Lactiplantibacillus plantarum: one gene and its partner. The protein of the gene in region 2 interacts with the protein of the main gene of each other region in a pairwise test. Links are inferred from orthologs where the notes say so. Each region holds a gene or a part of one and is shown on either strand. Other genes may lie near its edges.

Region 1 (5,215 bases), 1.0 Mb from region 2 along the record:
GCGTGGGTTATGGCCCAGCCAGAGTGCCAGGCCGATAATTAACGTGATTATGGTGATGGTGTGGGGATTGCCAAGCTGCGTATACGTGACCATCGCGTGTTGAAACCACTGGGGACTATGATGCCAAAAATTAGCAACCGTGGTGTCAAAGTGTGTTAACCAAGGCGCCCGTTGCCATACCGCGGCCGTCCAGCCTAACCATCCTATAAATATAAGTAGAATCAAACTGTCCGAACGTTGCCAGGATCGTTGCTTCAATACTGATTCCTCCGATAAATAAATTATTGCCATTATTATAGCATTTTTATCAGGGGTCCGATTAATGCCGATGATAAAATTTATCGCCAGCGGGGCTTGGGCCCTTGAAAAAAACGTGCTGGTTTGCTACTATGAAAACAATAACTTTACGACTCTGAGAAGGAATAGTAGTGGCTGGTGTTTTGCAGAAACTCCGTGGTAGTTGCAAACGGGGATTCACCAATCATGAACTCACCTTCGAGTCTTCCGGCTGAACAAGATTGTAGGTACGGACGTGGTTTCGCGTTAAGATTCCCAAGAGGCCACGGTAACGTGGAATCATAGGTGGTACCGCGGAACCCGTTTTCGTCCTATAAGCTTAATTGGCTTATAGGATTTTTTTGTTTTTTAACCGCTTTTACTGAGTTGAAGCATGAAAATGCCATCTTGAATAGTCAGTTGGAAAGTCGCAATGCTAGCTTTTACATACAAGGCAGCAAGAAAGGGGCACTACTATGGCATACAACCATAAAGTCATTGAACGCAAATGGCAACATTATTGGAAGGAAAACAAAACCTTCAAAACATTAGATACGACGGATAAGAAGAAGTATTACGCCTTAGACATGTTCCCATACCCATCTGGTCAAGGATTACACGTTGGACATCCTGAAGGGTATACGGCCACGGATATTATGTCACGGTTCAAGCGGATGCAAGGGTACAATGTCTTACATCCAATGGGTTGGGACGCATTCGGTTTACCCGCTGAACAATATGCGCTCAAGACGGGGCATAACCCGAAGGACTTTACGGCCAAGAACATCAAAAACTTCAAACGTCAGATTCGGTCATTAGGTTTTTCATATGACTGGGACCGTGAAGTGAATACGACTGATCCAAGTTACTACAAGTGGACGCAGTGGATCTTTGAACAGCTCTATAAGAAGGGCTTGGCTTACGAATCTGAAACGTTGGTCAACTGGGCTCCTGATATGATGGGTGGAACGGTTGTTTCTAATGAAGAAGTGGTTGATGGTAAGACGGAACGCGGTGGCTATGATGTTTACCGGGTGCCAATGAAGCAATGGAGCCTCAAAATCACGGCCTATGCGGACCGGTTGATTGATGACCTGGACGATATTGATTGGCCAGAAAACATCAAAGAGCAACAACGTAACTGGATTGGCCGCTCAGTTGGCGCATCCATTCGTTTCAAGGTTGCTGGTCAACCTGACGATACCGAGATTGAAGTGTTCTCAACGCGGCCAGACACGCTGTTTGGCGCAAGTTACATGGTCTTGGCACCTGAACACGACTTAGTTGAACAATTGACGACACCCGAACAAGCGGACGCTATCAAAGCATACAAAGCTAAAATCGCCAGCAAGTCAGACCTTGAACGGACTGATTTGAATAAGGACAAGACCGGGGTCTTCACTGGTAGCTACGGCATCAACCCGGTTAATGGTGAAAAACTGCCAATCTGGATTGCCGATTATGTTCTGGCTTCATATGGAACTGGGGCCATCATGGCAGTGCCTGCTCATGATGATCGGGACTTTGAATTTGCACAAAAATTTGATTTGCCAATCAAACCTGTCATTGCGGGTGATAATGATTATGACCAACAAGCTTACACTGGCGACGGGGAACACATCAACTCAGGTTTTGTTGACGGTTTAGCTAAGCAACCAGCTATTGATAAGATGATTGACTGGTTAGGTGAACACCATGCCGGTGAAAAGAAGGTCAACTATCGGTTACGTGATTGGATCTTCTCACGGCAACGGTACTGGGGCGAACCGATTCCAGTTATTCACTGGGAAGACGGCGAAACGACGTTGGTTCCTGAAGATGAACTACCATTGCGGTTACCAGCAACTAAGAACCTGGAACCATCAGGAACTGGTGAAAGCCCGTTAGCGAATATCGACGACTGGGTAAATGTCGTCGATGAAAACGGTCGTAAGGGGAAGCGTGAAACCAACACGATGCCACAATGGGCCGGGAGTTCATGGTACTTCTTGCGTTACGTTGATCCGCACAACCGTGAAGCTTTGGCCGATTATGACAAGTTGAAGTACTGGTCACCCGTTGACTTATACGTGGGCGGTGCAGAACACGCGGTCTTACATCTGCTTTACGCACGTTTCTGGCACAAGTTCTTATATGACTTAGGCGTTGTGCCAACCAAGGAGCCATTCCAGAAGTTAGTTAACCAAGGGATGATTTTGGGTGATAATCACGAAAAGATGTCTAAGTCGCGGGGGAACGTGGTTAACCCCGATGATATTGTTGACCAATATGGTGCCGATACGTTGCGGTTATACGAAATGTTCATGGGACCATTGGAAGCTTCGATTCCGTGGAGTACCGATGGGTTACATGGTGCCAATAAGTGGATCGAACGGGTTTGGCGCTTAATGATCGATGAAAACAATCGTGTTCGCGATCGAATCACGACTATCAATGATGGTAAGTTGACGAAAATCTACAACGAAACCGTTAAGAAAGTCACGGAAGACTATGAAGCTATGCGCTTTAACATTGCGATTTCACAAATGATGGTCTTCGTAAACGAAGCATACAAGGTCGACGATTTACCAATCATTTATATCGAAGGCTTTGTGAAGTTACTGTCACCGATTGCACCACATTTGTCGGAAGAACTATGGTCATTATTAGGCCATGATGACACGATCACCTACGCCACTTGGCCAACGTATGACGAATCTAAGTTAGTAGAAGACACGGTCCAAATCGTGCTTCAAGTTAATGGTAAGGTTCGCTCGCACGCCGAAGTCGCTAAGGATATGGGCAAGGATGAACTTGAAAAACTAGCCCTGGCGGATGAAAAAATCCAGGAATTTACGGCCGGCAAGACAGTTCGTAAAGTGATTGCCATTCCTGGTAAACTGGTTAACGTGGTTGCCAACTAAGTACCACGACCAGTATCAACTTAAATGAATATCGCTTAAATTAATCGTGATGGTGACTGACAATTGTTGGTTGCTATCACGATTTTTTAACTACTCACAGAACTAATTAGTGCGGTTACGATTGATTTGGTTAAGTGAATAAAGATTCTGAGGACGTTCTGGTTCGGTTTGGGAGACAAATCACACGTGTTTTTGGTGGGCAGAGTGTGTGCAACCACCTATGCTTAACTTAAAACTAGCAGTAACGTGGTTTAATCAGCGGAAATGGATATCATGGCGGCACTCTGCTGTAATCGAATTTGAGACCGCATCGTGGCCGCTGGTAAAGCGTACGGATTGGCCTTTTTTCTGTATCAGCCATAGGGTATCGGACGGCGGTACGGTTCGCCAATAGCTGGTGCAGTTGTCAAGACCTTATCATTAAAGTTCGGTTAAACTCACGCATAAGGCCGGAATTGAATTGCAACTTGTTTGTTTTTCATCTAAAATGATTAGGATTGAATTAAGAAAGTGGGTTACGAACATGTCTGAGGAATCAAAAGCTAATCAGCCCCAGAATGCACACGTGAATTCTGAAGCCGAAGCGCACCAGAAGATGGTGCGCGGGTCGGCTTGGATGACGGCTGGGAGTCTCTTTTCACGGGTGCTCGGGGCGATTTATATTATCCCGTGGGTTATCTGGATGGGCGCTGATTATACGCAAGGTAACGCGCTTTATGCCAAGGGATATAATATTTATAGTTTTTTCCTGCTAATTGCGATCGGGGGAATTCCGTCCGCAATTTCTAAACAACTTTCCGAATATAATGCGATGAATGAATATGCCGTTGGACAGCGCTTATTCAAGCGGGGCTTGTTGTTGACGTCAGCCTTTGGGATTATTGGTGCCATTATTTTATGGTTTGGTGCTGGCTTGATTTCAACAGCTTTTGGGGGCTATGATGCCAATCTGATTCCCGTCTTGCATGCGTTGGCTATTGCCTTGGTGATTCTGCCATCGATGTCTTTGACCCGGGGATTCTTCCAAGGGTATCAACAGATGGCGCCGTCCGCAATCTCACAGTTCGTGGAACAAGTTTTTCGGGTCATCTATATGTTGGGTGCGACGTATTTCATCATGCGCGTCGCTCACGGCGATTGGGTGAATGCCGTGACCCAATCGACATTCGCAGCATTCGTCGGGGCGGCTGCCAGCTTCTTATTACTCGGTTGGTATTATTTCCGCAAACGGCCCGAGCTAAATGCCTTAGCTGCTCAGAGTGAGAACAAACTAGTTATTCCAGTCTGGCAATTGTTCCGCGATATTATTATTCAGGCGATTCCATTTATTGTGATCGATACCGCGACGACAGTCTTCAACCTGTTGGATCAAGCAACGTTCCAACCGATGATGCGGCTGGTTTACCATTTGGGTACTAAGCAGATCGATACGTTGTATGCTTACTTTGCATTTAATGCGAACAAATTGGTGATGATCATTGTGTCATTGGCGTCTGCGATTGCCGTGACGGTCGTGCCGATTTTATCTGAATCATTGGCCAGTCATAATATGCGTAATATTCGTAAACAATTGGAAGATTCGATTATTTTATTCCTATTTATCATGATTCCCGGAGCGCTGGGGATGGCCGCAGTGGCACAACCACTTAACACGCTCTTTTATAGTTATGATCAAATTGGGACCTTGATTCTGCAGATCTCAGCATTTACCGCGATTGCTTTAGGCTTTTTTACGGTGATTTCGGCGCTGATGCAAGGCCTATCACGCAACCGCGATATTATTCGCTATTACTTGATCGGCTTACTGGTCAAAATCGTGATTCAGTTACCATGTATCTATTTCCTATCAACGGCGGGGCCCCTGGTTGCGACCGCGATTGGGATGATGGTTGCGAGTCTGATGGCGATGTATGATTTGGAAGTCAACTTTGGAATTCGGTACGTGAAGTTATTACCAAAAATCAATCGAATTTTAGTTTATTCGATTTTAACGTACGTCACGGCACGATTAGTTGTTTATGGGCTGAACTTTGTGT
Region 2 (6,816 bases):
CACTTGTCCAGAAGCCACTGCGACAGCTGAGCCACCTGAAGACCCACCGGGCACCCGGCTGATGTCCCAAGGATTACGAGTGACATGGAACGCCGACGTTTCAGTTGACCCTCCCATGGCAAATTCATCCATGTTGGTCTTACCAACGATCAACGCGTTGCTTGCTAATAGTTTGTCAACCACCGTGGCATTATAGACCGGCACGAAGTTTTCCAACATTTTAGAAGCCGCCGTCGTCGTTAGGCCCTTCGTCACAATATTATCCTTGACTGCCATCGGAATCCCAGCAAAAAAGTTGTTCGCGTCGATGCCATTCTGATCCAAAGCAGCCGCCTGTTGTAAGGCCTGTTCTTCATTTAAATTCAAGAACGCCCCTAGCTTAGGGTCAACCTGATTCATATTCGCAAAAGTGGCCTTCGCTAGTTCCGTGGCACTGATCTTCTTGGCTACCAAGTCAGCGTGTAGACTAGTTAGATCTTGGTCGAAATAAGTCATTATTCACCGTCCCCACTTTCATCAATAATTGCTGGCACTTTGATCAAGCCATTGGCCGTTTCTGGGGCATTCTTCAGCAATGCTTCCCGGAGTGCTTCATCACTCTTAACTGCCACGTCTTCACGTAGCGTATTCGTATGATCACTCATCCGTGACGTAACGGGTACACCCGTGGTATCAACTGTGCTTAATTCTTCGAACATGCCGATAATTTTTTCTAGTTGCGGTGTGAACATCGCTAATTGGTCTGGTGTAAACTCCAATTTGGCTAAGCTCGCCACGTGTTGCACTTGTTCGGCATTAATTCGTTCTTCAGCCATCAGATTTCCTTCTTTCTCAAATCTTACTCAATATTATTGTTTAATCGTCGCCCTGGTCACTAAAGACATGGGTGTAATACGAACTACCCTTCGCCGTTCTGGCTAAGAAGCTTTGAATGTCACCATTGGCACTCTTAACCGTAATTTCAACCGGTACACCAGATGGCAAGTACCGTTTAGCAGCCGTTGCTAAGTACTGCGTGAAACTGATGATTTCCGTTTCGCTGTAGAACTTAGTCGTGATGTTGACACTTAATTTACTCAACGATTTGTCCTTGTAATGAGCATTCGCCGTTACGCCAGACAAGTTCGGGAAGAAATTCTGCACGTGGGACTTAAACTGACTAAAGTCCGACTCATCATTACTATTCGCACCTGAGTTCTTTGACTCAGAGGTCGCTGGGAAGACATAATTCTTCCAATTCAACGACGTCCAGTTTGAGATCGAAGTGGAGCCGTTCTTAGAGACCGCGTAGGCAATCATGTCGCCCCCAACTAAACTATCATTCGAAGACTGCTTATAGAGTGCCAAGACAATCGGCACATTCTTCAAAGCTGAGCGTTGCCGCAACCGTTGTAAGACAGTATTCGCCATCTTCTTACCTTGCGCCGTTAACTCAGTCGTTGAGATGTCCGTTTCGTATGTTGCCCCATATTCGACCTTAGTATAATAATCGACCGAGTTCATTCCCAAGCCAATCGTGACCCCGCCAAGCGATAACTTACTACCATTTTGAACCATATAATCTTGTTCTTCAAGCTGTTGTAAGTAAATCGGATTCCGAGTATTCGGATCCTTCTTACCGTTATTCTCTGGGTTCAAGCCCTCCGAATTGCTGCTTGATTTCCGTCCGAGCCAATTTTCAACTGTCGATGAGCTCAAATACTGCCCTTCTTGAAAGACATACTTACTCGTTGGAAAGACCTTTTTAGACACGTCCAATAAGCCACTTTCGAAGCTCTTCAAATTCATGACGTTATCATTTTGCGAAACGACCACGCCTCGCGACTTACTCGTCCGATAACGGCCATTTTTGATGACGCCTTGATAGAACTCACTATCAGCAGTTCCAGTGGTGGTCGTTGTTTTCGTTCCGGTCGTTGTGGTGCTACTACTAGTCGACCCAAAGGACGAATTCTTTAAATTACCGCAGGCGGCTAGAACAATGGCAGCTACTGCCACTAAGCCAATCGTGCGTATGCGTTTAACATTCACGCTTGTGCATCCTCCCTCATTGTTTCGCTGAACCGGGCTTCATCCCATACAGTAATGTCCAGCTGCTGTGCTTTTTGCAACTTGCTTCCGGCATCGCTACCTGCAATCACGAGATCCGTCTTTTTAGAGACGCTTCCCGTAACCGTGGCGCCGTGAGCTTGTAGCCATTGAGTCGCATCTGGCCTCGTAAAGCTTTCCAGCTTACCAGTTAACACGACCCGCTTGCCTGCAAACCAACTGTTACTATCTTCTGCCACGGTGGCACTAGGGCCTTGATAAGTGGTATTCACGTTGACTGCTTGCAATTCGCGGATGAGTGTATGAACTTCGTCGCTCTCAAAATATTGAACCACTGCGTTCGCAATCACATCGCCCATCGAATCGATCGCCGCAATCTCTTCTTGGCTAGCTGCCATCAACGCCTCAATCGTCCCAAAATGCTGCGCGATTAACCGCGCCACTTTAGCACCAACGTGCCGAATACCAAGACCGAACAATAACCGTTCAAGTGAATTATCACGGCTACGGTCAATTGCTGTCAAGAGCTTTTCAGCAGATTTATCTTTTATTTTATCTAATGTTAACAGTTGTGCCTTAGTTAATCGGTACAAACCAGCAACGTCACTAACCAGCCGATTTGCATAGAGTTGCGCAATGATTCGTGGTCCCAAGCCATCGATATTCATGGCATTGCGAGAGGCAAAATGAACCAGCCCTTCTTGGACTTGTGCTGGACATTTCGGGTTAATACACCGTAAAGCCACTTCGTCTTCCAAATGAACCAGCGGCGCCCCACAAGACGGACACGTGGTTGGAATAACTAATGGTTGCGCATCCTTGGGTCGTTTGGCTAAATCAACCGATGAAATTTCCGGAATAATATCGCCAGCCTTGTGTAGCAAGACCGTATCACCGATGCGGACATCTTTGGCCGCCACGTAATCGGGATTGTGTAACGAAGCCCGCGCAACCGTCGTCCCAGCTAGTTGAACGGGTTCCATAACCGCAGTTGGCGTAACGACTCCTGTACGGCCAACGGTCCATTCAACATCCTTTAAAAGGGTCGGCTGCTCATCAGGTGGAAACTTAAAGGCAATCGCCCATCGTGGCACCTTGACTGTCGCTCCTAGTGAGCGTTGCAGCGGTAACGGGTTAGCTTTGATCACGATGCCATCAATGCCATATGCTAATTCTGGCCGTTCATTTTGATAATGGTCAATGTAACTAAAGACATCGGCCATCGAATGGGCCACCTTAAAGTCAGGATTGATGGCAAAACCAAGATCTGCGAACTCCGTTAACATGTCACTCTGCGTACGGGCGGTTAACGGTTCGTAGTCGGCAATGTTATACATAAACGTGCTGAGCTGTCGTTCCGCCACGACTCGTGAATCTAGCTGCCGTAACGTACCGGCCGCAGCATTGCGTGGATTCGCAAAGACTGGTTCTCCCGCTGCTTCTCGGCGTTCATTCAAGGCAGCAAACGCTGCCTTAGGCATATAACATTCCCCACGTACATCGATCGTCAGTGGTCGGGTCAACCGTTGTGGAATCGACTTGATTGTCTTAATATTAGCCGTAATATCTTCGCCAACCGTACCGTTACCCCGCGTGGACCCTTGAACGAGCACCCCATCTTCGTAACGTAACGACAGCGCTAAACCATCAATTTTCAACTCACAATTATAATCGACTGGATGACCAACGTTTTGTTCCAAGCGATCAACAAACTCTTGTAACTCAGCTTGTGAAAAGACGTCGCCCAATGACAACATCGGAATCTCATGGGTCACTTTATCAAAGCCTGCTTTAACCGTTCCACCAACTAATTGCGTCGGTGAATCCGGTGTAACGAGCTGTGGAAAAGTTTGTTCGAGTTCGACCAACCGTTCATACTTTTGATCATACACACTATCTTCAACGTTCGGCGCATCTTCGTCATAGTACTGCCGACGCCATTCATTTAACGTTTGCCGTAAAGCAGCCGCTTCATCAGCCGCCTGCTCAACCGTCATTGTGTTGGGTTTGTCCGCCATCAGCCAGTCCTCCTAACTAGTCCTGTACTTTTTGGATCGGTGCAAATGCGGCTAATAACCGCTTGATTCCTTCAGATTTGAAAGCAATGTCTAGTTCAGCATCTTCACCAGCACCGGAGACCTTCACGACCGTTCCGGTTCCCCACTTACGATGCTTGACTTTATCACCGATCGACCAACTATTCTTGTCAGCACCCGTGCCACTAGCCTTCTTGACCGTGGCCCGCGTCCCCACTGGATTCTTTTTATATGAAGGTGTAAAAGCACGCCGTTCACGATCCGCACCAAATGGAACTTTAGGACCAGTGCTACTTGCACCATCCAACGTATTTTCATTTTTGAGTAATTCTGGTTCGATTTCTTCAACGAAACGGGAAGCCGGATTATTCTGCCGCCGACCGTAAAGCATCCGTGAGTATGCATTGGTCAAGTACAGCTTCTTCTCAGCCCGCGTAATCCCAACGTATGCTAACCGCCGTTCTTCTTCCAGCTCGTCTTCATCCATCATTGCCCGGGACAGTGGGAAGATACCTTCTTCCATCCCAATCAAGAAAACAACCGGAAATTCTAGCCCCTTCGCTGCATGTAACGTCATCAGCGTCACGGCTTGGGGTTCTTCCTCAACGTTATCCACATCCGAAACCAGTGCTAAATCCGCTAAGAAGTCCACGAATTTGTCACTATCTTCATCTTCAGGTTGATAACTATCATCGAATTGTTTGGTGACAGACAAGAATTCTTCAATGTTTTCGATACGGGCTTGTGCCTCTAACGATTTCGTTGCCTTAGCATCTTTCAACGCCTTCATGTAACCCGTGCGGTCAAGAATCTCTTGTGTTAAATCCGTCACGGATAAGTATTCCCGCATAGCGCGCAATTCATTCATCGTCGCTGCAAACTTCGCTAAAGCACCCTTCGCTCGTGCTGAAATGCCATTAGCCATATCAACATTGCTAGCTGCTTCCAACATGGAATAACCCGCTTCATCCGCGAACAACCGCAATTTTTCAACACTCGTTTGACCAATGCCGCGCTTAGGTTCATTAACGACCCGTTCAAAGTTCATTGAATCTTGATCGTTCACTGCCAAAGTCAAGTAGGATAAGACGTCCCGAATTTCTTTACGGTCATAGAACTTATTACCACCGACCATTGTATAGGGGATGTTCGCCTTAACGAGTGACTCTTCCATTACCCGGGATTGTGCGTTCGTCCGATAAAGGATCGCAAAATCGCCGTAGTCCATTTTGTCCTGCTGCATGCTTTCTTGAATCTTGGCAATGACAAAGTGAGTTTCATCACTTTCACTCTGACCACGATAATAAGAAATCTTGTCACCCGGTTCATTCTCAGTCCATAATTTCTTCGGCCGCCGCGTTGAATTATTGTTAATAACTGCATTAGCCGCCGACAAAATTGTCTTTGTCGAACGATAGTTTTGCTCCAACATCACCGTGTCAGCTTGCGGATAATCCTTTTCGAAATCGAGAATATTTTCCATGTTGGCACCCCGCCAACCATAGATGGATTGATCCGCATCCCCAACTACACACAAATTTTTATATTTGTCAGCTAACAAGTTGACTAACGTATACTGTGCGTTATTAGTATCTTGATATTCATCCACGTGAATATAATGGAATTTGTTTTGGTACCACGCCAGCGTTTCTGGATTCTGCTTGAATAATTGAATCGTCAGCATGATCAGATCATCAAAGTCAACGGCTTGATCAGCCGCTAATTCACGTTGGTATTGCAAATAAACGTCTGCCACGACACTCTCAAAGGGACTGGCAGCCGATTCTTTATACATCTCCGGCGTTTGTAAGTCATTTTTCGCATTTGAAATTGCGGATAAGATTGACCGTGGATCAAATTTTTTCGAATCGATATTTTGTTCCGTCAAGATTCGTTTGACTAAGGTCCGTTGCTCGCTAGTGCCGGCGATTGTGAACGCTCGGTTATACCCGATTTGTTCAATGTCACGTCGTAAAATTCGGACACACAGGGCATGGAACGTTGAGACCCAGACCTCCTGCGCCGATTCACCTAACAGCTTACCAACCCGTTCACGCATTTCGCGTGCGGCCTTGTTCGTAAACGTAATCGCTAAAACATTCCAGGGGTTGACCCCTTGCTCTTCAATTAAATAAGCTACCCGGTGCGTCAATACACGGGTCTTCCCCGAGCCCGCACCGGCCATAATTAGTAGCGGTCCTTCTGTGTCTAAAACGGCTTCTTGCTGCTTGTCATTCATTCCTGCCAATAGGCTTTCTTTCGACACGCTGTTCGCCACCCTTTCTAAAAATCAGTCACCAAACATTATAGCAAATTTTGGCCGTGATTGCTGTACTTTAAGGTCAGCATCTCATACAAAAATCGCGGTTTTTCCATTGTCAGTGACACCTATGTTAATTTTACAACTTCTACTATTCACGGGAAACGAATTGACGGCAATATTGCGTAACTTTAAGTAATTTTGAGACTCCCTCAATTTCTAACCAAAATACCCGCCACGCCAATCTCAACGATTCCCCCTCAGATAACCGTATCTCGCCATTTGGCTGGCTTCTCCCCAACCGCTAAAAAAATCCAATTCACAAAATGAATTGGATTTCGAACTTTATTTATTCACGACGGTTACCCATAATAGCTGGTCACCCGGTGCGAACAGTACGATTAGTTTAACCGTAATAATCCGTAAAACTAGGTTCTGATCATACACTACTCAGCTTCAGGTTCATTATCA

Evidence for each region.
Region 1: the proteins of ligA (region 2) and leuS interact in binary tests that used the Escherichia coli proteins (3 or more experiments, as listed by UniProt). The link is inferred for Lactiplantibacillus plantarum from one-to-one orthologs.

The regions. Positions count from the first base shown.
Region 1 is NZ_CP039121.1:1,269,528-1,274,742, forward strand. Bases 355-3,465 are described here. They hold leuS (leucine--tRNA ligase), read left to right. Parts: upstream 355-752; coding sequence 753-3,179; downstream 3,180-3,465. Outside these bases: E5260_RS05815 (phosphatase PAP2 family protein), read right to left, coding at 1-291; E5260_RS05825 (putative polysaccharide biosynthesis protein), read left to right, coding at 3,703-5,215.
Region 2 is NZ_CP039121.1:2,272,582-2,279,397, forward strand. The notes cover bases 1,548-4,467. They hold ligA (NAD-dependent DNA ligase LigA), read right to left. Parts: upstream 4,068-4,467; coding sequence 2,028-4,067; downstream 1,548-2,027. Other genes in these bases: E5260_RS10760 (CamS family sex pheromone protein), read right to left, coding at 1,548-2,031; pcrA (DNA helicase PcrA), read right to left, coding at 4,084-4,467. In the rest of the region: Asp-tRNA(Asn)/Glu-tRNA(Gln) amidotransferase subunit GatA, read right to left, coding at 1-495; Asp-tRNA(Asn)/Glu-tRNA(Gln) amidotransferase subunit GatC, read right to left, coding at 495-815; more of E5260_RS10760, read right to left, coding at 856-1,547; more of pcrA, read right to left, coding at 4,468-6,351; E5260_RS10775 (5-(carboxyamino)imidazole ribonucleotide synthase), read right to left, coding at 6,792-6,816. UniProt on the Escherichia coli protein: DNA ligase that catalyzes the formation of phosphodiester linkages between 5'-phosphoryl and 3'-hydroxyl groups in double-stranded DNA using NAD as a coenzyme and as the energy source for the reaction.